4 regions of the Bacillus cereus group sp. RP37 genome follow, and region 3 is predicted to be linked to each of the others. Evidence: a T-box and tRNA genes for the amino acid it is inferred to sense, from the RefSeq annotation. Region 3 holds a T-box; the other regions hold tRNA genes.

Region 1 (4,521 bases), 510 kb from region 3:
AGTCTTTGATTCCCCGCTGCCAAGAAAAGCTTCTAGCGAGATAAAAGGTGCCTGTACCGCAAACCGACACAGGTAGGCGAGGAGAGAATCCTAAGGTGTGCGAGAGAACTCTGGTTAAGGAACTCGGCAAAATGACCCCGTAACTTCGGGAGAAGGGGTGCTTTCTTAACGGAAAGCCGCAGTGAATAGGCCCAAGCGACTGTTTAGCAAAAACACAGGTCTCTGCGAAGCCGTAAGGCGAAGTATAGGGGCTGACACCTGCCCGGTGCTGGAAGGTTAAGGAGAGGGGTTAGCGTAAGCGAAGCTCTGAACTGAAGCCCCAGTAAACGGCGGCCGTAACTATAACGGTCCTAAGGTAGCGAAATTCCTTGTCGGGTAAGTTCCGACCCGCACGAAAGGTGTAACGATTTGGGCACTGTCTCAACCAGAGACTCGGTGAAATTATAGTACCTGTGAAGATGCAGGTTACCCGCGACAGGACGGAAAGACCCCGTGGAGCTTTACTGTAGCCTGATATTGAATTTTGGTACAGTTTGTACAGGATAGGCGGGAGCCATTGAAACCGGAGCGCTAGCTTCGGTGGAGGCGCTGGTGGGATACCGCCCTGACTGTATTGAAATTCTAACCTACGGGTCTTATCGACCCGGGAGACAGTGTCAGGTGGGCAGTTTGACTGGGGCGGTCGCCTCCTAAAGTGTAACGGAGGCGCCCAAAGGTTCCCTCAGAATGGTTGGAAATCATTCGTAGAGTGCAAAGGCATAAGGGAGCTTGACTGCGAGACCTACAAGTCGAGCAGGGACGAAAGTCGGGCTTAGTGATCCGGTGGTTCCGCATGGAAGGGCCATCGCTCAACGGATAAAAGCTACCCCGGGGATAACAGGCTTATCTCCCCCAAGAGTCCACATCGACGGGGAGGTTTGGCACCTCGATGTCGGCTCATCGCATCCTGGGGCTGTAGTCGGTCCCAAGGGTTGGGCTGTTCGCCCATTAAAGCGGTACGCGAGCTGGGTTCAGAACGTCGTGAGACAGTTCGGTCCCTATCCGTCGTGGGCGTAGGAAATTTGAGAGGAGCTGTCCTTAGTACGAGAGGACCGGGATGGACGCACCGCTGGTGTACCAGTTGTTCTGCCAAGGGCATAGCTGGGTAGCTATGTGCGGAAGGGATAAGTGCTGAAAGCATCTAAGCATGAAGCCCCCCTCAAGATGAGATTTCCCATAGCGTAAGCTAGTAAGATCCCTGAAAGATGATCAGGTTGATAGGTTCGAGGTGGAAGCATGGTGACATGTGGAGCTGACGAATACTAATAGATCGAGGACTTAACCATATAATATGAAGCAAATGTTATCTAGTTTTGAGAGAACATAAAAAACTTATTGACTTTTAAAGTGAATAAGTTATAATAATGATTGTCTCAAAAGAATAATGTCTGGTAATGATGGCAGAGAGGTCACACCCGTTCCCATACCGAACACGGAAGTTAAGCTCTCTAGCGCCGATGGTAGTTGGGACCTTGTCCCTGTGAGAGTAGGACGTTGCCAGGCAATATTATTCCGCAGTAGCTCAGCGGTAGAGCTATCGGCTGTTAACCGATCGGTCGTAGGTTCGATTCCTACCTGCGGAGCCATTGGAGAGCTGTCCGAGTTGGCCGAAGGAGCACGATTGGAAATCGTGTATACGTCACAAGCGTATCAAGGGTTCGAATCCCTTGCTCTCCGCCATAGGATTTATAATATTTGGCCCGTTGGTCAAGTGGTTAAGACACCGCCCTTTCACGGCGGTAACACGGGTTCGAATCCCGTACGGGTCACCACTTTTGGAGGATTAGCTCAGCTGGGAGAGCACCTGCCTTACAAGCAGGGGGTCGGCGGTTCGATCCCGTCATCCTCCACCATATAAATTATATGAATAATATTGTCGCGGGGTGGAGCAGCACGGTAGCTCGTCGGGCTCATAACCCGAAGGTCGCAGGTTCAAATCCTGTCCCCGCAACCAAATGGTCCCGTGGTGTAGTGGTTAACATGCCTGCCTGTCACGCAGGAGATCGCCGGTTCGACCCCGGTCGGGACCGCCATTTTAATAAGGCTCGGTAGCTCAGTCGGTAGAGCAGAGGACTGAAAATCCTCGTGTCGGCGGTTCGATTCCGTCCCGAGCCACCATTTATTTTAATAAAATACGCCGGCTTAGCTCAATTGGTAGAGCAACTGACTTGTAATCAGTAGGTTGGGGGTTCAAGTCCTCTAGCCGGCACCATGTAAGTTTCGGAGGGGTAGCGAAGTGGCTAAACGCGGCGGACTGTAAATCCGCTCCTTCGGGTTCGGCAGTTCGAATCTGCCCCCCTCCACCATTTACATAGGGGCATAGTTTAAAGGTAGAACTGAGGTCTCCAAAACCTCCAGTGTGGGTTCGATTCCTACTGCCCCTGCCAAATATATTTACACAACATGGCGGTTGTGGCGAAGTGGTTAACGCACCGGATTGTGGCTCCGGCATTCGTGGGTTCGATTCCCATCAGTCGCCCCATTTTTATTTTTAAAATTACAAATAATCTAATGGATACTTACATATAATTAAGTAAGAAATCGATGGGCTATAGCCAAGCGGTAAGGCAACGGACTTTGACTCCGTCATGCGCTGGTTCGAATCCAGCTAGCCCAGCCATTTTTGCGGAAGTAGTTCAGTGGTAGAATACAACCTTGCCAAGGTTGGGGTCGCGGGTTCGAATCCCGTCTTCCGCTCCAATGAAATTTAATATGGCGGCATAGCCAAGTGGTAAGGCAGAGGTCTGCAAAACCTTTATCACCGGTTCAAATCCGGTTGCCGCCTTTTCTTTTGTGCCGATGTGGCGGAATTGGCAGACGCGCACGACTCAAAATCGTGTTCCTTCGGGAGTGTCGGTTCGACCCCGACCATCGGTATCGGTTAAAAGACGAGTGATCGTCTTTTTTTATTTGTTTTTATCTTCAATTAATCGTGAGTATACAGTAATATCAAGCGTTCCTACTTTGTGGGGACGCTTTTTTTGTGTGTTCAAATTAATGTTAATGTATCGCCTATTACGTTAATTCTTATAGGTTAACGTAATGCTGATGAACGTTATAATGGTAATTTAGTTGATGGAAATTTATCAGATGATAATATCGAAAAAGGTGCGAATCTAACAAAATTATCAGAAGGTATCTCGTCCGTTTCAAATCAATTACCATTGAAAGAACGATTTGCATTTGCAGGTACTAGTGGCTTTGGTAACAATCATATAAAGGCTTTTGAAGCTTTACAAGAAGCTCGTGATACATTTATGTTTTCCGAAACTGGTGGAAGAAGTAGAATTAAGGGTGTACAAGAAGTAATAAAAGATTATGTGGATAAAGTTCTTGATAGAGTAAATGTAAAAAAATGAGTATCCCGATTCGTATATAGCATCTAAAGTATTACGTGAAGAACTTAAGGCTGCAGGAATTGAAGCAATCCCATATTCTAATGCAGCACATCACATTGTAGCTTGAAATGATAGCAGGACAGTGGAAGTACAGGAATTATTAAAAGAGATTGAGATACATCATGCTTCTGCTGCTAATGGGGTATTTTTACCGTATAAAGTGAATGAATATGTGACTACTGAAGCATTACATATAGGTGATCATGGTCCAGAGTATATAAGAGAAGTATACAGAGTATTAGGCGAAGTTAAACGCTTTGGGGGTAATCGAGCAGTTGCAGCTTTGCAGAATATAAGAGAAAGATTATTGGACGGTAGTTTAAAATTAAATCAACCTGAATAATCTTAATTGTTTTACTAATTAAATTATAAAGGAGTAAAAGGTATGAAAATTTGGCAATTAAAAAGCTTATTTGATAACTATAAATCTTTTCAACTATTAAATTTGAAAGAAGACCGTAAAAAATATTTTGATGAAAAAATTGATTTGGCAATAAAGTTATCTGATTCATGGGGAGAAATTCTTGTTGAATGTGTAGAAGGAGATAACCATAGTGATTGTCCTATGTTCTGGGGGGAACTTGGCACGCCAATGGTTAGTAGAAAAGCAAAAGAGGTATTAGAGCCTTTAATTTGCAATAATGTTGAGTTTCTTCCGCTAACTCATAATGTTACAGGTGAATTTTATTACCTAATAAACGTTTTAAATACAATTGATGCAATTGACTACAATAAAGCAGTTTTTGAAAAACTAAGTACAGGATTAATAATAGGTTTCGAAAAATACGCATTTTTGCCTAATATAGTTGAAGGGCAGATAATATTTAAAACCTATTTAAATCAAAGATTACACTTCTCTACTGTTTTAGTGTCTGACGAATTAAGAAATGCAATTTTAGAAAGTGATTTAAAAGGTTTTGAATTTATAGAGATATGGGATTCAGAAGCAAACATGTAAAAGAAAGTCCTAAAATAACTGATAGAAGTTCAAACAATGGTTTACATTAACTAGACACTTACAAGATGGAGATAGTGCAGATATAACTTGATCTATACCCAAATATAATAGTTATCCTAAAGGAGA
Region 2 (4,521 bases), 4.8 Mb from region 3:
AGGAAACCGGAAAAGGAATTTATATTAAATTATATGAATTCAGAGGTAGGAAGCAGTGTCCCGCCTCTGAATGATTTATCAATTATTATAGTACTGGTGCCATTGTTTCTTTTAATACTTTTACAGAATGAGCGAATTTCGCTTTTTCATCTTCATTTAGCTCAAGTTCTACGATTTCACGTACACCTTCGCGGTTAATAACAGCTGGAACACCTACGAAAGCATCTTTCTCACCGTATTGTCCTTCAAGGTATGCAGATACAGTTAATACGCTGTTCTCGTTGCTTAAGATTGCTTTAGTTACACGAAGTAGTGACATACCGATTCCGTAGTAAGTTGCACCTTTACGCTCGATGATATGGTAAGCTGCATCACGTACGTTTTCGAAGATTTTGTCTAAGTCTTCTTGTTTGTACTGTTCGTTGTTAGCTAAGATTGTTTCTAGTTTTTGTACACCGATAGTAGCGTGGCTCCATACTGGAAGTTCAGTGTCACCGTGTTCACCAACGATGTAAGCATGTACGTTACGTGGATCTACATCTAAGTAGTCACCTAACATGTAACGGAAACGAGCAGAGTCTAAAGTTGTACCAGAACCGATTACACGCTCTTTTGGTAGACCAGATTCTTTCCAAGTTACGTAAGTTAAAATGTCAACTGGGTTAGTTGCAATTAAGAAGATTCCATCGAATCCGCTATCCATAATACCGCGAACGATTTGTTTAAAGATTTTTGTGTTCTTCTCAACTAAGTCTAAACGAGTTTCACCTGGCTTTTGTGGTAATCCAGCAGTGATAACTACTAAATCTGCATCTTTACAATCTGCATAGCTACCGCTCCAAACTTTTGTTGGTGATGGAGAGAATGGTACTGCATGGCTTAAGTCCATCGCTTCCCCTTCTGCTTTTGCTTCATTAACATCTACTAATACGAATTCTTCAGCTACACCTTGGTTGATCATTGAGTAAGCGTAACTACAACCTACAGCTCCTGTTCCTACTAATACTACACGATTGATACCTTTTTTCATGTTAATTTCCCCTCTCTATTGTTCACATCTATTTTTTATGATTGTTTAAGTAATTAATTAAAATACTAATTTAATGTTGTTTAACTTCTTTACACTCATATTGTAGCACGTATTATTGTGAATTACTTCACAAATTATGACCTATTTGTGAACTTTTTCACATAGAGTGTAAAGTTGATGGAATAGGTGTGGAATCCATTTTAATGGAGGCGTTTTCTTTAGATTGTGAAAGGATTTTTCTTATGTTTTCTTTGGTGATTGAAATTATATCGGCGATTTTCTGAATATATCAAGCGCAACTCACATTTTCTTCTTTCATCTCTAATATGGTTGCTATTTCCTTATATAAAAATTCATAATTATACTTTAATAAAAGGATATATTTATATATTGGATTCATCTTTCCAAGCATGCTTTGTATTTCTACTTGAAGCTCTTTTCTCAAAAGTGGTTCATCTAATCCTTTTGATCCAATTAATTGAACAGATTCAATCGGGATTTCTTCACTACGCTTTTGCCTTCTTGATAAATCACGGTGTCTATTAATCGCAACTTGAAATAACCATGTTTTTATATAAGTAATTTTCATATTTGGTACAGACAATAATGCTTTATGTATCGTGTCTTGAACAATGTCTTCTACATCTGCTGGTGTTAGCCCCTCGCCATCAAGTTAAAATTTAATACGATCCCCAGAACCATAAAAATGGACCTCGTTGTTATAAAAGACACAATATTTTTGTTTTGGAAGCATTATAAAATTTTTAACTTTCACAGCATAATTACTTTGTAATTATACCTTTTATTATCTCAAAACCAAAAACTCTTATTAAAACTTGTTTACATACATACAAATCATATAAGTGAATAAAAAATAATTATTTTTATAACCATTAGGGGGGCAAATAAATGAATATATATTTAGCCGGGCCATTTTTCAACCCTGAACAAATTGCACTATTAGAAAAATTAGAGATAATTTTATCTAAGAAAGGATTAAATGTATTTTCTCCACGAAAATATATGAGTAAATTTCCCTTTGGATCTTATGAATGGCAATTTCAAAACTTTGTTACTGATGTAAATGCAATTCAACATAGTGATATTACCTTTGCAATATATAATGATCAAGATTCCGGAACAATGTGGGAAGTTGGGTATACTTGGTCACTTAAAAAACCTATTATTATTTTTAATACCAAAGAAAAAGTTGTTAATCTTATGATTACACAATCTTTACATGCATATTTGGATAGCTTTGATAAAGTAATTCAGTATGATTTTAATAAATTACCTCGTATATTTTATGATGGAGCTGTAACGTAATCAAAAAAAGAAAAAAGCTCATGTGAAATTAAACTTATATAATCTTAACGTGGTTTATTTCCAAAATGATGGCGATACCCCATCACCATCAAGCTAATTTTGAGGGCATTATAAAATTCTTAGGTTAATGGGCATATGGTGTTAGCCCTATTTTAAGAAAATACCTATAAATGCTTTTAGAGGTTTTTATAATAATCTTTTCATACTCCATCGCTCTCTCCTTTCTATTAGTTAGACGATTAGAATAGAAAAAAGTATACAAGAAATCTATAAAAAAAAAGCAGACGATTCAAAGTCCGCTTTTACACAACAAAAAAGAGATAGCAGATTATGCTATCTCTTTTAGTATGACCCGTACGGGATTCGAACCCGTGTTACCGCCGTGAAAGGGCGGTGTCTTAACCACTTGACCAACGGGCCAGTTCTGGCAGAGAAGAAGGGATTCGAACCCTCGCACCGCGTTCGCGATCTACTCCCTTAGCAGGGGAGCCCCTTGAGCCACTTGGGTACTTCTCTATAAATATGGCTCCGCAGGTAGGACTCGAACCTACGACCGATCGGTTAACAGCCGATAGCTCTACCACTGAGCTACTGCGGAACAATTATGGTGGGCCTAAATGGACTCGAACCATCGACCTCACGCTTATCAGGCGTGCGCTCTAACCAGCTGAGCTATAGGCCCATAATTGAAAAGCGGGTGAAGAGAATCGAACTCTCGACCAGAGCTTGGAAGGCTCTTGTTTTACCACTAAACTACACCCGCATTAAATTATAAATGGTGAGCCATGAAGGATTCGAACCTTCGACCCTCTGATTAAAAGTCAGATGCTCTACCAACTGAGCTAATGGCTCATTTTGAAAGTGGTGCCGACTAGAGGACTTGAACCCCCAACCTACTGATTACAAGTCAGTTGCTCTACCAATTGAGCTAAGTCGGCTTGCGACTTCAAAATGGTGGCTCGGGACGGAATCGAACCGCCGACACGAGGATTTTCAGTCCTCTGCTCTACCGACTGAGCTACCGAGCCTTTATGTAAAAAATGGCGGTCCCGACCGGGGTCGAACCGGCGATCTCCTGCGTGACAGGCAGGCATGTTAACCACTACACCACGGGACCATTTGGTTGCGGGGACAGGATTTGAACCTGCGACCTTCGGGTTATGAGCCCGACGAGCTACCGTGCTGCTCCACCCCGCGATGATAAAATATTTAATTTAGAAAAAATGGAGGAGGTAGAGGGATTCGAACCCCCGCGCGACTCTCGCCGCCTGTCGGTTTTCAAGACCGATCCCTTCAGCCGAACTTGGGTATACCTCCGAGATATAAACCTTTAGTGGTGGACCTTGTAGGACTCGAACCTACGACCGGACGGTTATGAGCCGTCTGCTCTAACCAGCTGAGCTAAAGGTCCTTTATGGTAGCGGCGGAGGGGATCGAACCCCCGACCTCACGGGTATGAACCGTACGCTCTAGCCAGCTGAGCTACACCGCCATAAATGATATTAAAAAAAGTGGAGCCTAGCGGGATCGAACCGCTGACCTCCTGCGTGCAAGGCAGGCGCTCTCCCAGCTGAGCTAAGGCCCCGTGTTTTTTGGAAAATCGGGAAGACAGGATTTGAACCTGCGACCCCCTGGTCCCAAACCAGGTGCTCTACCAAGCTGAGCCACTTCCCGTTAATAAAAGCGCGCCCGAGAGGAGTCGAACCCCTAACCTCTTGATCCGTAGTCAAACGCTCTATCCAATTGAGCTACGGGCGCATATGGTGCCGAGGGCGGGGGTCGAACCCGCACGGTGGTCACCCACCGCAGGATTTTAAGTCCTGTGCGTCTGCCTGTTCCGCCACCCCGGCATGTCATATTGAAAATTGGAGCGGAAGACGGGATTCGAACCCGCGACCCCAACCTTGGCAAGGTTGTATTCTACCACTGAACTACTTCCGCAAGACATGTTTGAGTTATTTTATTAAAAGTGCGGGTGAAGGGAGTCGAACCCCCACGCCAAAGGCGCTAGATCCTAAGTCTAGTGCGTCTGCCAATTCCGCCACACCCGCATATTAATTATTTCAAGAAAAAATGGGGCGACTGATGGGAATCGAACCCACGAATGCCGGAGCCACAATCCGGTGCGTTAACCACTTCGCCACAACCGCCATGATTTTCTGGTG
Region 3 (4,521 bases):
TTAGAAGGTTCTTTCGATGATATTGTTGATCGTATCCAAGAACGCGGACGCCCGATGGAACAACAAACACCAATTGAGTATTGGAAAGAGATGCATGGACGTTACGAAAACTGGATTAATAACTTTAATTCATGCCCTGTTTTACGATTAAACATTAATGAATACGATATTTTAAAAGATGGCGATTCCATTGAACCAATCATTAAAAAAATTGGCCATTTTTTAAAACAAACACGTAAACTTGTAAAATAAAAAACCCGTGCATACGCACGGGTTTTTCTATTAAATTACTTCTTTTTTGTTGGAGCAATAATTTCACTCTCAGGTTTGCCAGCGTTAATACGCTGACGAACAGTACTTGTACTAATATCGTATGTTTCAGCAATCTCTTTAACAGTCATTTCTTTCCCGTTAATCACTGCTGTTAATACTTTACCTGTACGTTTTGGAGCTGCTTCTTTCTTTACAGCTGCTTTTTCAACTTTTTTTGGTGCCTCTACTTTTGTCGCAGTTTGCTTTACACCACAAGTGCAACCACAAAGTTTACGGAATGTATCATCGCTAATAATGCGTGACACATTTGCACCACTGTTTAAAATTCTATTGTTCTTACAGACAGGACATTGTACATAATATAAAGTTTTTCCATCTAAAGGAAACGTTTGTATAATAAGATCCATGTTGACTCCTTTCATATCTATGAAGATAATCATCGGAATATGAGTGTGTAATAAGGAGAAAATCGCCTTACACCATACTTTATGATTGGTTTTAAAATAAAAACTCGTTACGTGTTGGTAACGAGTTCTCCAATCTCCACTTATATGCGCTGTTGTCAATTATATCTGGAGGAGGTAGAGGGATTCGAACCCCCGCGCGACTCTCGCCGCCTGTCGGTTTTCAAGACCGATCCCTTCAGCCAGACTTGGGTATACCTCCATATTGACATCAAATATAATATCAAAAGAAAAACAGTTAGTCAACCCTACTAAAATAAATTATGAGGAAAGGAAAATTTTACTTTCCCTCTCCTACATTACAGTACTGACAACGCTCATAATTACCAATCACTCATACCGATGAATGTTTAACTTTACTTAATAACTGTTTTTCCTCCCATATAAGGGCGAAGAACTTCTGGAATTATAATTGTACCATCTTCTTGTTGGTAGTTCTCTAAAATAGCTGCAACCGTACGGCCAATTGCAAGACCAGATCCATTTAATGTATGAACATGTTCTGGTTTTCCGTTTGGCTCACGACGGAAACGGATATTTGCACGTCTCGCTTGGAAAGCTTCAAAATTACTACAAGAAGAAATTTCACGATATGTGCCATAGCTTGGAATCCATACTTCAATATCGTATTTCTTCGCTGCTGTAAATCCTAAATCACCCGTGCACATGCTCATAACGCGATATGGCAACTCTAATAATTGTAACACGCGTTCTGCATCATTTGTTAGTTTTTCTAACTCTTCATAAGAATCTTCTGGTTTTACGAACTTCACAAGCTCTACTTTATTGAACTGATGCTGACGAATTAAACCACGTGTATCACGGCCAGCTGAACCTGCTTCAGAACGGAAGCAAGAGCTAAATGCAGCATATCTGATAGGCAATTGCTCTTTATTCAAGATTTCATCACGGTGCATATTTGTTACAGGTACTTCAGCCGTTGGGATTAAGAAGTAATCTTCACTTTCAATACGGAATGCATCTTCTTCAAACTTTGGAAGTTGTCCTGTTCCTGTCATACTTGCACGGTTTACCATATACGGAGGTAATACTTCTTCATATCCATGCTCGTCAGTATGAAGATCAAGCATAAAGCTAATTAAAGCACGCTCTAATCTTGCGCCAGCACCTTTGTAAAATACGAAGCGGCTTCCTGTTACTTTCCCAGCACGTTCAAAATCTAAAATCCTTAAATCCGTAGCAAGATCCCAATGTGGTTTTGGTTCAAAAGCAAATTCTTTCACTTCTCCCCAAGTACGCGCTACTACATTATCATCCTCTGTTTCACCAACTGGAGCAGACTCATGAGGGATATTTGGAATAGATAACATTAATCTTTCTAAATCTTCTTCAACTGTACGAAGTTCATTATCAAGATCTTTTACTTTTTCTCCAACTTCACGCATTTCTAGAATTAGAGCTTCTGCATCTTTCTTTTCGCGCTTCAATACAGAGATTTGTTGAGATACTTCATTACGTTTGCTTTTTAGTTCCTCTGTTTGAACAAGTAACTCTCTTCTTCTCGTATCCAGTTCTTCAAAGCGACCAAAATCAGTTAAATCTTCGCCTCTATGCTGTAACTTTGCCTTTACTTCTTCAAAGTTTGTACGTAAAAATTTAATATCAAGCATTATATACTCCTCCTTTTATTTTATAAAACACAAAAAACTCCCGTCCCTATATATAAAGGGACGGGAGTTTACCCGCGTTGCCACCCTAGTTGAAAGCATTACTACTTTCCTCTCAAGTAGAAATAACGGCTCTTCACCGGGAATGCTTACTAATCATAAAGATATTCCACATTCCATTCCAGGATGGATTCACAAACTGTTTCTATCGATTTCCACCAACCATCGACTCTCTATAAGAAACGACATTTGTTACTATTTCCTATCAACACGCTTATTTTATAAAATTGTTACCATCAATTTACTATAATCTTATACAAGTTGCAAGTTACTTACACAACTTTTTTCATTTTTGCTTCTTTTACCATTTCTACAAAGTATGCTGTCACACGATGATCATCCGTTAATTCTGGATGGAATGAAGCAGCTAAAAACTGATTTTGTTTTACCGCTACCATTCGATCACCATGTGTGGAAAGTACTTCAACATCATCAGCTACATTTACAACATACGGAGCACGGATAAATACACCAATAAATTCTTCTCCTACACCTTTCATTGAAAGTGTGGCTTCAAAGCTATCTTTTTGGCGCCCAAACGCATTGCGCTCAACAGTAATATCCATAGCACCAATATGTGCTTCTTCATAGCCAATAAGTGTTTTTGCAAGAAGAATCATACCTGCACATGTACCAAACATTGGTTTACCAGACTTCGCGAATGTACGAAGTGGTTCCATAAAAGCATACTTATCAATCAGACGGCGCATTGTTGTACTTTCACCGCCTGGTAAAATAAGACCATCAATCTCTTCAAGTTGCTCTATACGCTTTACAACAACAGCTTCTGCACCACTTGCTTCAACTGATTTTACATGCTCACGAACTGCACCTTGAAGGCCTAGTACACCGATTTTCACCATTTTAAAGTTCTCCTTCAATTACCATCCACGCTCTTGCATGCGTTGTTCTGGTAATAACGTTGAAATTTCGATACCTTTCATCGCATTACCTAATCCTTTAGAAAGGCTTGCAATTAGTTCGTAATCCTCATAATGAGTCGTCGCTTCAACGATTGCACGTGCAAATTTCTCTGGATTCTCTGATTTGAAGATACCAGATCCAACAAATACACCATCGGCACCAAGTTGCATCATTAACGCTGCATCTGCTGGTGTTGCTACACCACCTGCTGCAAAGTTTACAACCGGCAAACGACCAAGACGTTTAATTTCAAGTAGTACTTCATAAGGAGCACCAGTATTTTTTGCATATGTCATTAACTCATCTTCACGTAGATTTGCAACTTGACGGATTTCTGCATTGACTTGGCGCATATGACGCACTGCCTCTACAATGTTTCCTGTTCCTGGTTCACCTTTTGTACGAAGCATTGATGCACCTTCTGCAATACGACGTGCAGCTTCTCCGATATCACGGCAACCACATACAAATGGAACTGTGTAATCACGTTTATTTAAATGGTATACTTCATCAGCAGGAGTTAATACTTCACTCTCATCGATATAGTCTACCCCTAATGATTCTAATACACGTGCTTCTACAAGGTGACCGATACGGCATTTTGCCATAACCGGAATTGACACCGCACCCATAACTTCTTCAACAATTGTTGGGTCTGCCATACGAGAAACGCCACCTGCTGCACGAATATCTGCTGGTACGCGCTCTAATGCCATAACGGCAACTGCGCCTGCCTCTTCTGCAATTTTTGCTTGCTCAGCGTTAATTACGTCCATAATAACGCCGCCTTTTTGCATTTCTGCCATTCCACGTTTTACACGTTCTGTCCCTGTTACATTTGTCATGTTACAAAAACCCCCCTAGGTGAATTGCTTTTCCCCGTTAAAGGCGAAAATTAAGAATACTCTTACATTCTACCACTAACTATCAGATGCTTGTCTACTACTTTTTCATAAAGTCGGTATGAAAAATAGGAATAAGAAAAAGCCCCTACAATGAGGGGCTTTTAAAACCAACCTTTTACTGTATCAACAGCACTATTCCACATACCACTAAAGAAAGAACCGATTCCACGCATAGAACGAGTAAACCAATTCGCTTCTTCCACTGCAGATGTTGTTACAAGATCTATTTGTAATGACTTACCAGATAAAAATCCAGGATCATTCGTA
Region 4 (4,521 bases), 730 kb from region 3:
GAGGTTTGGCACCTCGATGTCGGCTCATCGCATCCTGGGGCTGTAGTCGGTCCCAAGGGTTGGGCTGTTCGCCCATTAAAGCGGTACGCGAGCTGGGTTCAGAACGTCGTGAGACAGTTCGGTCCCTATCCGTCGTGGGCGTAGGAAATTTGAGAGGAGCTGTCCTTAGTACGAGAGGACCGGGATGGACGCACCGCTGGTGTACCAGTTGTTCTGCCAAGGGCATAGCTGGGTAGCTATGTGCGGAAGGGATAAGTGCTGAAAGCATCTAAGCATGAAGCCCCCCTCAAGATGAGATTTCCCATAGCGTAAGCTAGTAAGATCCCTGAAAGATGATCAGGTTGATAGGTTCGAGGTGGAAGCATGGTGACATGTGGAGCTGACGAATACTAATAGATCGAGGACTTAACCATATAATATGAAGCAATGTTATCTAGTTTTGAAAGAATATAAAAAAACTTGTTGACTTTAAAAGTAAAATAAGTTAAAATGATTCTTGTCTTAAATGAATACAGTCTGGTAATGATGGCAGAGAGGTCACACCCGTTCCCATACCGAACACGGAAGTTAAGCTCTCTAGCGCCGATGGTAGTTGGGACCTTGTCCCTGTGAGAGTAGGACGTTGCCAGGCAAAATGGAGGATTAGCTCAGCTGGGAGAGCACCTGCCTTACAAGCAGGGGGTCGGCGGTTCGATCCCGTCATCCTCCACCATATATGTCGGAGGGGTAGCGAAGTGGCTAAACGCGGCGGACTGTAAATCCGCTCCTTCGGGTTCGGCAGTTCGAATCTGCCCCCCTCCACCATTCTTAATTAATGGGCTATAGCCAAGCGGTAAGGCAACGGACTTTGACTCCGTCATGCGCTGGTTCGAATCCAGCTAGCCCAGCCATTAAGAGCCATTAGCTCAGTTGGTAGAGCATCTGACTTTTAATCAGAGGGTCGAAGGTTCGAATCCTTCATGGCTCACCATTTTAATCAAATATGCGGGTGTGGCGGAATTGGCAGACGCACTAGACTTAGGATCTAGCGCCTTTGGCGTGGGGGTTCGACTCCCTTCACCCGCACTTTTAATGAAATAACTCAAACATGTCTTGCGGAAGTAGTTCAGTGGTAGAATACAACCTTGCCAAGGTTGGGGTCGCGGGTTCGAATCCCGTCTTCCGCTCCAATTTTCAATATGACATGCCGGGGTGGCGGAACAGGCAGACGCACAGGACTTAAAATCCTGCGGTGGGTGACCACCGTGCGGGTTCGACCCCCGCCCTCGGCACCATATGCGCCCGTAGCTCAATTGGATAGAGCGTTTGACTACGGATCAAGAGGTTAGGGGTTCGACTCCTCTCGGGCGCGCTTTTATTAACGGGAAGTGGCTCAGCTTGGTAGAGCACCTGGTTTGGGACCAGGGGGTCGCAGGTTCAAATCCTGTCTTCCCGATATTCCCAAAAACATGGGGCCTTAGCTCAGCTGGGAGAGCGCCTGCCTTGCACGCAGGAGGTCAGCGGTTCGATCCCGCTAGGCTCCACTTTATTTATTATATGTCTCGGAGGTATACCCAAGTTCGGCTGAAGGGATCGGTCTTGAAAACCGACAGGCGGTGAGAATCGCGCGGGGGTTCGAATCCCTCTACCTCCTCCATTTTCTTTTTAAATGGTTTAGATACATATAATAATAAAATTTTATTTTTTCCTTCATGGAGGTATACCCAAGTTCGGCTGAAGGGATCGGTCTTGAAAACCGACAGGCGGCGAGAGTCGCGCGGGGGTTCGAATCCCTCTACCTCCTCCATTTTTTAAAAAACATTATATTGTCGCGGGGTGGAGCAGCACGGTAGCTCGTCGGGCTCATAACCCGAAGGTCGCAGGTTCAAATCCTGTCCCCGCAACCAAATGGTCCCGTGGTGTAGTGGTTAACATGCCTGCCTGTCACGCAGGAGATCGCCGGTTCGACCCCGGTCGGGACCGCCATTTATGTTGGCTCGGTAGCTCAGTCGGTAGAGCAGAGGACTGAAAATCCTCGTGTCGGCGGTTCGATTCCGTCCCGAGCCACCATTTTTTTTATGCCGGCTTAGCTCAATTGGTAGAGCAACTGACTTGTAATCAGTAGGTTGGGGGTTCAAGTCCTCTAGCCGGCATCCTTTAGGGGCATAGTTTAAAGGTAGAACTGAGGTCTCCAAAACCTCCAGTGTGGGTTCGATTCCTACTGCCCCTGTAAAAGTATATGGGCCTATAGCTCAGCTGGTTAGAGCGCACGCCTGATAAGCGTGAGGTCGATGGTTCGAGTCCATTTAGGCCCACCATATATATTATTCCGCAGTAGCTCAGTGGTAGAGCTATCGGCTGTTAACCGATCGGTCGTAGGTTCGAGTCCTACCTGCGGAGCCATGGCCCGTTGGTCAAGTGGTTAAGACACCGCCCTTTCACGGCGGTAACACGGGTTCGAATCCCGTACGGGTCATAAAAAAAAGAGTCAGCAATATGCTGACTCTTTTTTATTGTGCGTTAATCCTCCTTTATCAACTGATTTTCCTGAAATAAATAAAGGAATTTAGGAAAAGCTATGGTATGTATAAAAAGGAGGAGACAAAAATGACACGAGTGAGAGACTGTATGAGTACTCATATTGTACATTGTACACCGCTAGACAATGTATATGAGGCTGCTGTAAAGATGAAAGAAGAATCGATTGGATTGATTCCGGTTGTTGAAAATGAGCAAGTTGTTGGGCTTGTTACGGACCGAGATTTAGTTGTTCGAGGGATTGCTGAGAAACATCCTGGATCTAATAAAATTACAAATGTAATGACAACAAACATTGTTTCAGTTTCTCCAGATGATTCTATTGAAAAAGCCACAGAGTTAATGGCACAGTATCAAATTAGACGATTACCAGTAGTTGAGAGTGGTCAACTCGTTGGGATGCTAGCACTAGGTGATTTAGCTATAAGAGAATCGGCAGATGATCAAGCTGGATTTGCTTTAAGTGAAATCTCGGAGCATACGGAATGAAGAAAGATTTTAATTAGTGGGGTAAGTTACGTATAAAAATCAGATGCATTATTCTAGTATATAGAATTAAACTAATATGTTAGCATGATGTATCTGAGACATTATATAATAAGTATACAGTTAGTAATTTCGACAGTTTATTTAAATTTGTCATTCCTAATTTTAAATAAGAGAAAAAATGATATACTGATAGATATAAGTATTATGAAAGATTTTGAATATAACAATATTCATTGTTAGTGATGTAATAATGGATTAATATTTCCTATGTAGACAAAAGGGAGGGGGAATTATATGAGGGCTGTACAGCGCGATCCAAATTGGAATTTGGTTACAGATACATATATAGAACCAAATAATTTCGCTGAATTATTTTCTTTGCTTGTACCTTGTCATCCAAAAGGTGAAGGGAAAGAACGAACTATATTAGTGTGGAAAGAAAAAGAATTTTATAAAGAAGAAAATTTAGCGGCATTTATCGTATATGGAATGAATAAAACAAAGAATTTACCGCAGTTTCATAAAGATGAAATTCCAACTTTAGTACGTATTCTTCGCTTATGCCAAGAGATTGGTTGGTATGAAGAAGCAAATACTTTTATGATAACTCAAGGATTAGCTGAGTTTGTTCACACTTCATTGGAATATGAAACATGGGATCTTTTGACGCAAGCGGTTGCTTTAAACTATTTAATTATCAAATATCGTATTGGTGAATTAACTGATGGGGATGTAGAAATCTGGGATAGAGTTAAATTTAATGAGAAATGTATAACAGACTGTAAACATCTATTATCCCATAAAGAAGTATTAGAATTTACATTCTTTTATATGTGTAAGAGAGCTAAGTTCCTATCAAAAGAGCAATTAAATAGTGATATGATGAGTCTAGCTATGTATTGTAATACTTTCGTGTATGATTTATATACACATGACTTATTACGAAAATATCGTAAGTGTACAGACTTCTTATCATATTATGGACCTAGTCAAGCGGTGTTAGCTTGTCAAAGAGCTGTACTTTCTCAAATTTCAGATCGATTAGACCCATTGAAAACTACTCATGTAGATGATTATTTATATGTAATGAAAGAAATGATGGAGCATATGACGATAGGAATAATGGATCGATATGATCATTTTATCGGAAAGTTATTATCATATGTGCCATTTTTCGAAATGATTCAAGTTCCACAACATGCATATTATTGTGAAGAATTATTGTATATTTGCAAGGGAATTGAATATAAAGAAGAAATATTACGCAATTATATATTTATACAATTACATGATTGTTTACCATCATTCTTTAAACTATTTCTTAAAAATAAGCGTTATGCAACAATTCATGATATTCTGTTCTATTGGTGCGATGATGAACAAAGAATGAGCTTAGAGAAAAAATATAATCTTAGTTTTATTTATGAAAAATATGCTTGCGGATAAAAGAGCATTTTCTATATAAATTAAAAAGGATCTCAAGTTTATGTGAGATCCTTTTTTTGTTAGTAAAGT

What was found. The T-box of region 3 lies ahead of serS (serine--tRNA ligase). A T-box ahead of a tRNA ligase gene usually reads a tRNA of that ligase, here a tRNA-Ser.
Positions count from the first base shown of each region.
Region 1: it has a tRNA-Ser gene. The T-box ahead of serS (serine--tRNA ligase) is inferred to sense a tRNA for this amino acid. The anticodon was not compared.
Region 2: it has a tRNA-Ser gene. The T-box ahead of serS (serine--tRNA ligase) is inferred to sense a tRNA for this amino acid. The anticodon was not compared.
Region 4: it has a tRNA-Ser gene. The T-box ahead of serS (serine--tRNA ligase) is inferred to sense a tRNA for this amino acid. The anticodon was not compared.

Region 1 is NZ_JARVHP010000001.1:4,860,348-4,864,868, reverse strand. Features, by position in the region: rRNA gene QCI44_RS25660 (23S ribosomal RNA) at 1-1,325, shown strand, start outside; rRNA gene rrf (5S ribosomal RNA) at 1,427-1,542, shown strand; tRNA gene QCI44_RS25650 (tRNA-Asn) at 1,551-1,625, shown strand; tRNA gene QCI44_RS25645 (tRNA-Ser) at 1,628-1,719, shown strand; tRNA gene QCI44_RS25640 (tRNA-Glu) at 1,737-1,811, shown strand; tRNA gene QCI44_RS25635 (tRNA-Val) at 1,817-1,892, shown strand; tRNA gene QCI44_RS25630 (tRNA-Met) at 1,917-1,993, shown strand; tRNA gene QCI44_RS25625 (tRNA-Asp) at 1,997-2,072, shown strand; tRNA gene QCI44_RS25620 (tRNA-Phe) at 2,082-2,157, shown strand; tRNA gene QCI44_RS25615 (tRNA-Thr) at 2,176-2,251, shown strand; tRNA gene QCI44_RS25610 (tRNA-Tyr) at 2,262-2,345, shown strand; tRNA gene QCI44_RS25605 (tRNA-Trp) at 2,353-2,426, shown strand; tRNA gene QCI44_RS25600 (tRNA-His) at 2,446-2,521, shown strand; tRNA gene QCI44_RS25595 (tRNA-Gln) at 2,585-2,659, shown strand; tRNA gene QCI44_RS25590 (tRNA-Gly) at 2,665-2,739, shown strand; tRNA gene QCI44_RS25585 (tRNA-Cys) at 2,754-2,824, shown strand; tRNA gene QCI44_RS25580 (tRNA-Leu) at 2,835-2,916, shown strand; partial or broken gene QCI44_RS25575 (AHH domain-containing protein) at 3,144-3,780, shown strand; gene QCI44_RS25570 (imm11 family protein) at 3,823-4,395, shown strand.
Region 2 is NZ_JARVHP010000001.1:568,008-572,528, reverse strand. Features, by position in the region: gene QCI44_RS03000 (L-lactate dehydrogenase) at 86-1,030, opposite strand; partial or broken gene QCI44_RS02995 (RNA polymerase sigma factor) at 1,320-1,670, opposite strand; gene QCI44_RS02990 (nucleoside 2-deoxyribosyltransferase) at 1,940-2,356, shown strand; tRNA gene QCI44_RS02985 (tRNA-Glu) at 2,705-2,776, opposite strand; tRNA gene QCI44_RS02980 (tRNA-Ser) at 2,782-2,872, opposite strand; tRNA gene QCI44_RS02975 (tRNA-Asn) at 2,880-2,954, opposite strand; tRNA gene QCI44_RS02970 (tRNA-Ile) at 2,962-3,038, opposite strand; tRNA gene QCI44_RS02965 (tRNA-Gly) at 3,049-3,119, opposite strand; tRNA gene QCI44_RS02960 (tRNA-Lys) at 3,133-3,208, opposite strand; tRNA gene QCI44_RS02955 (tRNA-Thr) at 3,219-3,294, opposite strand; tRNA gene QCI44_RS02950 (tRNA-Phe) at 3,309-3,384, opposite strand; tRNA gene QCI44_RS02945 (tRNA-Asp) at 3,398-3,473, opposite strand; tRNA gene QCI44_RS02940 (tRNA-Met) at 3,477-3,553, opposite strand; tRNA gene QCI44_RS02935 (tRNA-Ser) at 3,581-3,673, opposite strand; tRNA gene QCI44_RS02930 (tRNA-Ile) at 3,691-3,767, opposite strand; tRNA gene QCI44_RS02925 (tRNA-Met) at 3,772-3,848, opposite strand; tRNA gene QCI44_RS02920 (tRNA-Ala) at 3,869-3,941, opposite strand; tRNA gene QCI44_RS02915 (tRNA-Pro) at 3,957-4,030, opposite strand; tRNA gene QCI44_RS02910 (tRNA-Arg) at 4,041-4,114, opposite strand; tRNA gene QCI44_RS02905 (tRNA-Leu) at 4,118-4,206, opposite strand; tRNA gene QCI44_RS02900 (tRNA-Gly) at 4,223-4,297, opposite strand; tRNA gene QCI44_RS02895 (tRNA-Leu) at 4,327-4,407, opposite strand; tRNA gene QCI44_RS02890 (tRNA-His) at 4,431-4,506, opposite strand; tRNA gene QCI44_RS02885 (tRNA-Thr) at 4,517-4,521, opposite strand, start outside.
Region 3 is NZ_JARVHP010000001.1:5,365,396-5,369,916, forward strand. Features, by position in the region: gene QCI44_RS28250 (deoxynucleoside kinase) at 1-252, shown strand, start outside; gene QCI44_RS28255 (sigma factor-like helix-turn-helix DNA-binding protein) at 288-680, opposite strand; tRNA gene QCI44_RS28260 (tRNA-Ser) at 847-939, opposite strand; gene serS (serine--tRNA ligase) at 1,094-2,368, opposite strand; T-box leader at 2,422-2,643, opposite strand; gene pdxT (pyridoxal 5'-phosphate synthase glutaminase subunit PdxT) at 2,698-3,288, opposite strand; gene pdxS (pyridoxal 5'-phosphate synthase lyase subunit PdxS) at 3,307-4,194, opposite strand; gene QCI44_RS28280 (serine hydrolase) at 4,356-4,521, opposite strand, start outside.
Region 4 is NZ_JARVHP010000001.1:4,633,335-4,637,855, reverse strand. Features, by position in the region: rRNA gene QCI44_RS24620 (23S ribosomal RNA) at 1-413, shown strand, start outside; rRNA gene rrf (5S ribosomal RNA) at 516-631, shown strand; tRNA gene QCI44_RS24610 (tRNA-Val) at 637-712, shown strand; tRNA gene QCI44_RS24605 (tRNA-Tyr) at 721-804, shown strand; tRNA gene QCI44_RS24600 (tRNA-Gln) at 816-890, shown strand; tRNA gene QCI44_RS24595 (tRNA-Lys) at 895-970, shown strand; tRNA gene QCI44_RS24590 (tRNA-Leu) at 985-1,065, shown strand; tRNA gene QCI44_RS24585 (tRNA-Gly) at 1,095-1,169, shown strand; tRNA gene QCI44_RS24580 (tRNA-Leu) at 1,186-1,274, shown strand; tRNA gene QCI44_RS24575 (tRNA-Arg) at 1,278-1,351, shown strand; tRNA gene QCI44_RS24570 (tRNA-Pro) at 1,362-1,435, shown strand; tRNA gene QCI44_RS24565 (tRNA-Ala) at 1,451-1,523, shown strand; tRNA gene QCI44_RS24560 (tRNA-Ser) at 1,544-1,636, shown strand; tRNA gene QCI44_RS24555 (tRNA-Ser) at 1,694-1,786, shown strand; tRNA gene QCI44_RS24550 (tRNA-Met) at 1,810-1,886, shown strand; tRNA gene QCI44_RS24545 (tRNA-Asp) at 1,890-1,965, shown strand; tRNA gene QCI44_RS24540 (tRNA-Phe) at 1,974-2,049, shown strand; tRNA gene QCI44_RS24535 (tRNA-Thr) at 2,060-2,132, shown strand; tRNA gene QCI44_RS24530 (tRNA-Trp) at 2,139-2,209, shown strand; tRNA gene QCI44_RS24525 (tRNA-Ile) at 2,221-2,297, shown strand; tRNA gene QCI44_RS24520 (tRNA-Asn) at 2,308-2,382, shown strand; tRNA gene QCI44_RS24515 (tRNA-Glu) at 2,384-2,455, shown strand; gene QCI44_RS24510 (CBS domain-containing protein) at 2,587-3,006, shown strand; gene QCI44_RS24505 (DUF3965 domain-containing protein) at 3,301-4,452, shown strand.